DNA from 2 places in the Variovorax sp. efr-133-TYG-130 genome. Region 2 is predicted to be linked to the other one. Evidence: riboswitches for the same ligand, from Rfam matches in the RefSeq annotation. Region 2 holds a riboswitch; the other holds the start of a gene.

Region 1 (4,182 bases), on a different contig from region 2:
AGCGTTGCATCCATCCGCGGCCTGCCCGGCCACGGGGCCTACTGCGCAAGCAAGGCCGGCGTGGTCGCGTACTGCGAGAGCCTGCGCGGCGAACTGCACAACAGCGGCGTGAAGGTGGTCACCCTCTGCCCCGGCTACATCGACACGCCGCTGACGCAGGGCAACCGCTACGGGATGCCCTTCCTCATGAAGGCCGAAGACTTTGCCGCCCAGGCGCTGCGTGCCATTGAGTCGGGCACGAGCTACCGCGTGATTCCGTGGCAGATGGGCGTGGTCGCCAAGATCATGCGCATGCTGCCGAATGCCGTGCTCGACCGCGCGGTACAGGGGCGCGGCCGCAAGAAGCGAAGCGGCGAGGCCTGAACCGGCGCGAGGAAAAGCGGGCGGCCAAAGAAAAAGGCTCCGGAAGGAGCCTTTTGTCTTTTCTGTGCGTCGAGGTGCAGGACTCAGTAGCCGCTGTTGCCGCCGCCGTAGCCACCGCCACCACCGCTGCGACCACCGCCGCCACCGCCACGGGGGCCGGCGCCGTAGGGGCTGCGGAAACCGCCGTCGCCACCACCGCCGCCGCCGCCACTGCGGCCACCGCCGCCGTAGCCGCCGCCACCGCCGGAGCGGCCACCGCCGCCACCACCACCGTAGCCGCCACCACCGCCGCCGCCGTAGCCACCGCCACCACCGCCGCCATAACCACCACCGCCGCCGCCGTAGCCGCCGCCACCGCTACGGGGGGGGCGTGCTTCCATGGGACGTGCTTCGTTGACGACGACGCTGCGGCCGCCCAGGGGCTGGCCGTTCATGCCGTTGATGGCGGCCTGTGCTTCCGCGTCACTGCCCATCTCGACGAAGCCGAAGCCCTTCGAGCGGCCGGTGTCGCGCTCCATCATGACCTTGGCGCTGGTCACTGCGCCGAACTGGCCGAAGGCCTGTTCGAGATCACCGTCGCGCACCGAGTAAGGCAGGTTGCCGACGTACAGTTTGTTGCCCATCAAGGGACTCCTATAAACACATCAAGAAAAGCGATGGAGTCCCGAAAGCATCACTCAAACGAGAGCGTCGAGTCGCGCGAAACTGACCGATCACCGAACTGCCTCCCCACCAAAATGAAGTGGGAGGCTCGTGCATTATGGGTGAAATATCCGAAAAGCAAGCAGGAATTTGCTTCTTGAGGTAGCGCCTGTGAAAACAATCAAAAGCTAGCGCCCGCTTACAAGATCGGGTCAGGCCCTTGGCGCTACAGGTAGAATCTCGCCCGTCATTGGGGAGTAGCCGCCTTCCGATCTGCGAGAGGGGCCCGCGTCAACAGACTTGTCCTGCCCCACAGGACATGGCGCGTGCAGTGAGAAAACACCTGGCGAGACCTTTGACCGTGCAACTTCGGGAATATGGCCGAAGGTGTTGCACGGTCAATTGCGTCCTTCGGCCAAGAAACCCCACGTTCAAAAAATGGAAGCTTTTCTCGTTGCGACCGGCGTCGTTGCGCTCGCCGAAATGGGCGACAAGACCCAACTCCTGGCCCTCCTGCTCGCAGCCCGTTTCAGGAAGCCCTGGCCGATCGTCCTCGGCATCTTCGCCGCCACCATCATCAATCACGCCCTGGCGGGTGCCGTGGGCAACTACATCACGCGCTGGCTCGGACCCGAGGTGCTGCGCTGGATTCTCGGCGGCTCGTTCATCGCGATGGCGGTGTGGATGCTGATTCCCGACAAGCTCGACGAAGACGATGCCCCGGGCGTGTCCAAGTTCGGCGTCTTCGGCACCACCGTGATCGCGTTCTTCCTCGCCGAGATGGGCGACAAGACCCAGATCGCCACCGTCATGCTGGCCGCCCGCTTCACGCAGGACTACTTCTGGGTGGTCGCGGGTACCACGCTGGGCATGATGCTGGCCAACGCGCCGGTGGTGTGGCTGGGCGACAAGATCGTTCGCCGCGTGCCGATCAAGCTCGTGCACGGCATCTCGGCCGCGATCTTCCTGGTGCTGGGCGTGATCATGATCATCGGCTGGTAAGAAAGCAGAGCCCCTTCCAGAAACACCGCGGAACCGGCTTCGCCGGGCCGCAGGTGTTGCCCCGAAGGGGGTTGGCGAAGCGACACGCAGTGCGCGCAGCCTGGGGGATATACTCGCGCTGCGCCGATTTGCTTCAGCTTGCGGGCGCTTTATAAATCCAGCTAAAGACAGGCGCGGCAGACCCGGCTCGTTTTTGGCGAGGCCGGGTTTTTCATTCATGTCGTCGTCACCTCCCTTGGTCGTCACTTCGCAGTCGATGCAGTTCGCGGGCCCGCTGGCCCTGCGCAGCGGCGCATCGATCAGCGACTACACGCTCGCCTACGAAACCTACGGCACCCTGAACGCCGATCGCAGCAACGCGGTGCTGGTGTGCCATGCGCTCAATGCCTCGCACCATGTGGCGGGCGTCTACCAGGGCCAGGCCCGTTCCGAAGGCTGGTGGGACAACATGGTGGGCCCGGGCAAGCCGGTGGACACCGACCGCTTCTTCGTGATCGGCGTCAACAACCTCGGCTCCTGCTTCGGCTCGACCGGCCCGATGCACGTCAACCCCGCCACCGGCCGCGTCTACGGCGCCGACTTCCCGGTGGTCACGGTCGAGGACTGGGTCGACGCGCAGGCCGCGCTGCTCGACGCGCTCGGCATCGAGACGCTCGCCGCCGTCATGGGCGGCAGCCTCGGCGGCATGCAGGCGCTGTCGTGGACCTTGCAGTACCCCGGTCGCGTGCGCCACGCCGTGGTGGTGGCCAGCGCGCCCAACCTCACGGCCGAGAACATCGCCTTCAACGAGGTTGCGCGCCGCGCCATCGTCACCGACCCCGACTTCCACGGCGGCCACTTCTACGAACACGGCGTGGTGCCCAAGCGCGGCCTGCGCATCGCTCGGATGATCGGCCACATCACCTACCTCAGCGACGACGTGATGAACGCGAAGTTCGGCCGCATCCTGCGCAGCGCCGTCGAAGGCGAGGCCGCGGGGCTCGACTACCGCTACTCCACGCAGGACGTCGAGTTCCAGATCGAAAGCTACCTGCGCTACCAGGGCGACAAGTTCAGCGAGTACTTCGACGCCAACACCTACCTGCTCATCACCCGCGCGCTCGACTACTTCGACCCCGCGCGCAGCCACGGCGGCAAGCTCAGTACCGCGTTCGCCAACGCCACGGCCAAGTTCCTGCTCGTGAGCTTCAAGACCGACTGGCGCTTCTCGCCCGCGCGCAGCCGCGAACTCGTGAAGGCGCTGCTCGACAACCGCCGCAACGTGAGCTATGCCGAGATCGACGCGCCGCACGGCCACGACGCCTTCCTGCTCGACGACGTGCGCTACATGGGCGTGGTGCGCTCGTACTTCGAGCGCGTCGCCAAGGAGACGAGCGCCGCCGGGCCGCCCCAAGGCGCGGGCCCCCTGAAGGGGGTTGGCGCAGCACGCGAAGCGGCAAGCCTGGGGGGGAGTACCACTGCATGAGCGACCTCGAACATCAACGACTGATCGCGCAATTGGTGCCCCAGGGCTCGCGCGTGCTCGACCTCGGCTGCGGCGACGGCGCCCTGCTCGACCTGTTGCAGCGCGAGCGCGGCTGCACCGGCTACGGCGTGGAAATTGCCGACGGCAACGTGCTGCAGTGCGTGCGCCGCGGCGTCGACGTGATCCAGCTCAACCTCGACGAAGGCCTGTCGATGTTCGACGACGCCTCCTTCGACGTGGTGCTGCAGATCGACACGCTGCAGCACCTGCGCAATGCCGAGGTGATGCTGCGCGAGACCGCGCGCGTGGGGCGCATCGGCATTGTCGCCTTCCCCAACTTCGCGCACTGGCCCAACCGCCTGAGCGTGGCGCGCGGCCGCATGCCGGTGACGCGCCGCCTGCCCTACCAGTGGTACGACACGCCCAACATCCGCGTCGGCACCTTCAAGGACTTCGAGGTGCTGGCCGGCAAGAACAACCTGCGCGTGCTCGACGCCTTCGGCCTGCAGGACGGCCGCGACGTGCGCTGGCTGCCCAACGCGCGCGCCGGCACCGCGGTCTTCAAGTTCGAGCGCGGCGGCGGCTGAGCCCCTGATGCCCGTGACGGACGTGGACCGCAACGCATGAGCTTCACGCTGGCGCAGCCGGTTCACAGCGAACTGCTCATCAAGAAAAGCCGCTTCATCGGCTGCGTGCAGCCGGTGGCCGAC
Region 2 (4,182 bases):
CCAGGCCGATACGAAATGCCGGCTGAGCCGGCGCGAGTGCGAGCCGTGCGCATGCGTGCCAGAAAAGCCCGGGCGGGCGCTGGCGTCGATGTGGAGCAGGGTGGTCATGTTCGGGTCCTCGTTGTTGCCTGGTGGGATGAAACTGGTTCAGCTGTCGACTTGACAGGGTTCTCAATCTATCCAACCATCCGAGGCCCAACAAACGATGAATTCTTTTCGCTGCTAAAAAATCAATTCATCCATGAGCAACCTTCGCCAACTCCCGCCGCTGGCGTCGCTGCGTGCCTTCGAGGCGGCAGCGCGGCATTGCAGCGCCAAGCTCGCAGCCAGCGAGTTGTCGGTCACGCCGACCGCCATCAGCCATCAGGTGCGCCAACTGGAAGACTCGCTCGGCGTCGCGCTCTTCATCCGTCAACCGAGGCAACTGGTGCTCACGCCGCAGGGGCGCGAACTGCAGGCGGTGCTGAGCGAATCGTTCAATGCAATGGCCAACGCAGTGGCACGGCTGCGGGCACCGCCGCAGCGGCAGGCCATCACGCTGTCGGCCACGCCGGCCGTTGCGGCCCGCTGGCTGCTGCCGAGAGTCGGCGCCCTGCGTGCGCTGCATCCGAAGCTGGACCTGCGCATCCACGCATCGCACGAGGCGGTGGCGCTCGACGGCGTTACCGCCGACATCGCCATCCGCTACGGACGCGGCCAGTGGCCGGGCATGGTGGCCGAGAAGCTGTTCGACAACGTGTTTGCGCCAGCGTGCAGCCCTGTGCTCAAGCTGAAGAAGCGGAGCGACCTGGTGCGGCACACGCTGCTGCACTTCGCGCTGCCCGGCAGCAGGAGCCAGCCGGGCACGTGGACGGAATGGCAGCAGGAGGCGCAGGTGGCCGGTCTCGACGTATCTGCGGGGCCGGTGTTCTCGGACGAAACGCACACCGTGTCGGCCGCGCTGCAGGGCCAGGGCGTGGCGCTGATGAGCCTGGCGCTGATCGCGGACGAACTGCGCGCAGGCAACCTGGTGAAGCCCTTCGGCCCGGAACTGCCGGGGCTGCCGTTCCATCTGGTGTGCCCCGAGGCGCGGCGATCGGAGCCCGCCGTGGCGGCGGTATTCGACTGGGTGAAGGGGCTGCAGCCGCTGGATGGAAGCGGGGCATGAGGAAGCACAACGGGCCGCCACATGTCGCGCGCACCTCGGAAGAATGCACACAGCATGGCTGGCCAGCCAAAGAAAAACCCGCCTGAGCGGGTTGAAGGGTAGCCCTGGAGGAGGGAGGAAAGAGTGGGCTACCGGCGCTGATTGTTTCGGCCGAAACTTATGCGGCGCTTAAAGCGGCATGCCCGAGCGAACAAGAGCTCACCGCGTTGCAAGCCGCAAAGCCCTACGCCCGGCGCAGGCGCTGTCGCGGAGCCCTTTCAATGCAGGCGATTAGAATCGCCGCTCCCTTGGGGAGTAGCCGGCTTCCGGACTTCGGAAGCGTTCACGTCAACATACTCGGTTCGCACCTTGCGACCGTGGCGTGAGCAGCCGAAAGGTTGGCGAGACCAGCGGTGCATGGACGCGGCTTTGGCCGGCGGGTTCGTGCGCCGCGGCGTCTTGAACCGGCCTTGCTTGCTACTTCCAAAATGAACATTGCCTCCACGATCCTTCTTGCATTCGCCATGTCGACGGATGCTTTCGCCGCTGCCGTCGGCAAGGGCGCAGCACTGCGCAAACCCTCCTGGCGCGAAGCCTTGCGCACGGGTCTCATCTTCGGCGTCATCGAGGCGATAACGCCCGTCATCGGCTGGGCTGCCGGCCTGGCCGCCGCCAGTTACGTCGAACGTTGGGACCACTGGATCGCGGTCACGCTGCTCAGCGTGCTGGGCCTGCGAATGATCTGGGAGGGCTGCGGCACGCCCGACGCAGTGGACGACAAGCCCAGCCGCAACTCCTTCTGGACCCTGGCCATCACCGGTTTCGCGACCAGCATCGACGCGATGGCCGTGGGCGTCGGGCTGGCCTTCATCAACGTCAACATCGCCTGGACCGCGCTCGCCATCGGCCTCGCTACGCTGACCATGGTGACGCTTGGCGTGATGGTGGGACGCGTGCTGGGCGCCGTCGTCGGCAAGCGCGCCGAGATCGTCGGCGGCGTGCTGCTGATCGGCATCGGGTTCTTCATCCTCTATGAGCATCTGAACGGGCTGGCCTGAAGCCGGGCATCGGTTGATACCGATGTAAACACACGACGGAGGTATTGCGTGAAAATGTGAATAAATCACGAATTCCGGCCATTTCGGATCACGTGTCCGAGCTGCTCAGGACAAGCCCCGAGCGAATCCTGAGTACCTTAAGACTACGATCCGGGGAATTAGACAAGGATCTCCATGGAGACGTACCCGACCCTTCGCCAGGCCACAGGCGTTGCCCGCATTCTCAGCAAGCGCTCGTCCTGCACCATCGTCGTCTACCGGCAAGCGGAAGGGAAGTTCGTGGCAGCGCATTCGACCGATCGGGTGGAGGGGAGCATCGAAGGCGTGTACCGCGACGGGTATGTGGTTCCAACGCTCCTGAGCAAGCCCGAGCGTTGAAGGGCTGCCTGCCTCGCTATCGCTGCGACGCCAATACGCCCTGCATCAGCAGCGACAGGGCTTTCCGCAGGCTGGTTGCCGATGCCGCCTCTCCCTTGTCAAGGCCGAGCAGGCGCCCGTGCCGTTGACCCAGAAGAAGCCGCCATAGATGGGGCGCTTGTCGGCCGCCCACGTCGAAGCGACGGTGCTCACGAACTTGACGAACCCCTCGGGCAGGAGGCGCTCGCCGTTCCACAAGCCATCTTGCAGCTGCAGAATCGCCGTCCGGAGAAACCGCGGCCCGAAGTCTAAAATCTTCGACGCACGAGATGTCGGGGGGGGGAAATCGGGATATGGAAGGCCCCGATACTGTCGCCGGAGACTCCCGCTGCACACGCCTCGGCAGCTTGAACAAGACCAATAATGAATCCCTCGGGCCCTTCGAAACTGCGCTTCGGTTTGCACACACGCCTCAGCCTCGGGGTGGCGGCGGTGGTTCTCACCGCCACCTTCACGATCGCGACCTGCGCGCTGCATTTCGTCAAGTCCAGCCTGCGCGCTTCCATCGCCGGCGAGCAGCTGGCCAGGGTGTCCGCCGTCGCGGACGCGATCGACCAGAAACTGAGCAGCCGCCGCATCCTGCTGCAGACTTTCGGCGACAGCGTGGTGGCCCAGGACTTCAAGGACGCCGAGCCGCTGCAGGCCTTTCTGGAGAAGCACGCGGCGCTCAAGCAGGCCTTCGACAACGTCGCCTTCATCGACATGGAAGGCAACCTGGTCGCCAACCAGAGCGGCGCGGTGCCCATCGGCAGCGTGAACATCAGGGACCGCGCCTATTTCCAGCAGACGGTGGCCTCCAAGGCCGGCATCATTTCGCAGCCCTACCGCAACCGGCTGAACGGCCTGGCGCAGGTGGCGATCACCGCGCCGGTGCTCGACGGTGCAGGGCAGGTGCGGTACGTGATTTCCGGGGCCATCAACCTCAAGGACCGCAACGTGCTGGGCGCGCTCGCCGAGGTCAAGATCGGCAAGACGGGCTACCTGTTCATCACGACCACCGACGGCATCGTGATCGACCATCCGCGCACGTCGCGCATCCTGAACCATGTGCAGGCCGAAGGCGGAGCCGGGCCGCAGGTGCTGCGGGCGATCGCGGGCTTCGAGGGCACGAGCGAAGGCGTCGACGAGCGCGGCGTGCCCGGCCTCTACGCCTTCGACCGCACCGAGCAGACGAACTGGATCGTCGGCTCGATGTACCCCAGCGCCGAGGCCTTCGCCCGTGTCGACGCCATCGAGCGTGCCGCGTGGATCGGTGCCGTGCTGCTGGCGCTGACCGCGGGCGCGCTGGCGCTGGGCGTGGTGCGCCGGCAACTGCGGCCTTTGGCCGAACTCCACCATCACATGCAGGTGGCGCAGCGGTCGCCCCACGAGATCGAGGCGCCCATGCAGTACGCGCACGACGAGATCGGTGATCTCGCCCGCACCTTCGACGAGCTGATGAAGCAGCGCCGCGCCACCGAGCAGAGCCTGGCGCACAGCGAGGCGCAGGTTCGCACCATTGCCGACAACATTCCCGCGATGGTCTCGCACATCGATGCGTCGCTGCGCTACACCTTCGTCAATGCGCACGTGCGCGCGCTG

Evidence for each region. Region 2 has a riboswitch for manganese ahead of mntP (manganese efflux pump MntP). Riboswitches for the same ligand answer to the same signal wherever they lie in the genome.
Region 1: another riboswitch for manganese. It lies ahead of QRN67_RS23630 (TMEM165/GDT1 family protein); the one in region 2 lies ahead of mntP (manganese efflux pump MntP).

Annotation. Positions count from the first base shown of each region.
Region 1 is NZ_JARVTD010000029.1:161,164-165,345, forward strand. Features, by position in the region: gene QRN67_RS23620 (SDR family oxidoreductase) at 1-363, shown strand, start outside; gene rbp (RNA-binding regulator) at 447-986, opposite strand; yybP-ykoY riboswitch at 1,246-1,424, shown strand; gene QRN67_RS23630 (TMEM165/GDT1 family protein) at 1,444-2,007, shown strand; gene metX (homoserine O-succinyltransferase MetX) at 2,225-3,472, shown strand; gene metW (methionine biosynthesis protein MetW) at 3,469-4,059, shown strand; gene QRN67_RS23645 (IMPACT family protein) at 4,096-4,182, shown strand, end outside.
Region 2 is NZ_JARVTD010000003.1:372,823-377,004, reverse strand. Features, by position in the region: gene QRN67_RS03835 (FMN-dependent NADH-azoreductase) at 1-108, opposite strand, end outside; gene QRN67_RS03830 (LysR substrate-binding domain-containing protein) at 242-1,147, shown strand; yybP-ykoY riboswitch at 1,430-1,600, shown strand; gene mntP (manganese efflux pump MntP) at 1,615-2,184, shown strand; gene QRN67_RS03820 (hypothetical protein) at 2,359-2,562, shown strand; gene QRN67_RS03815 (sensor domain-containing diguanylate cyclase) at 3,001-4,182, shown strand, end outside.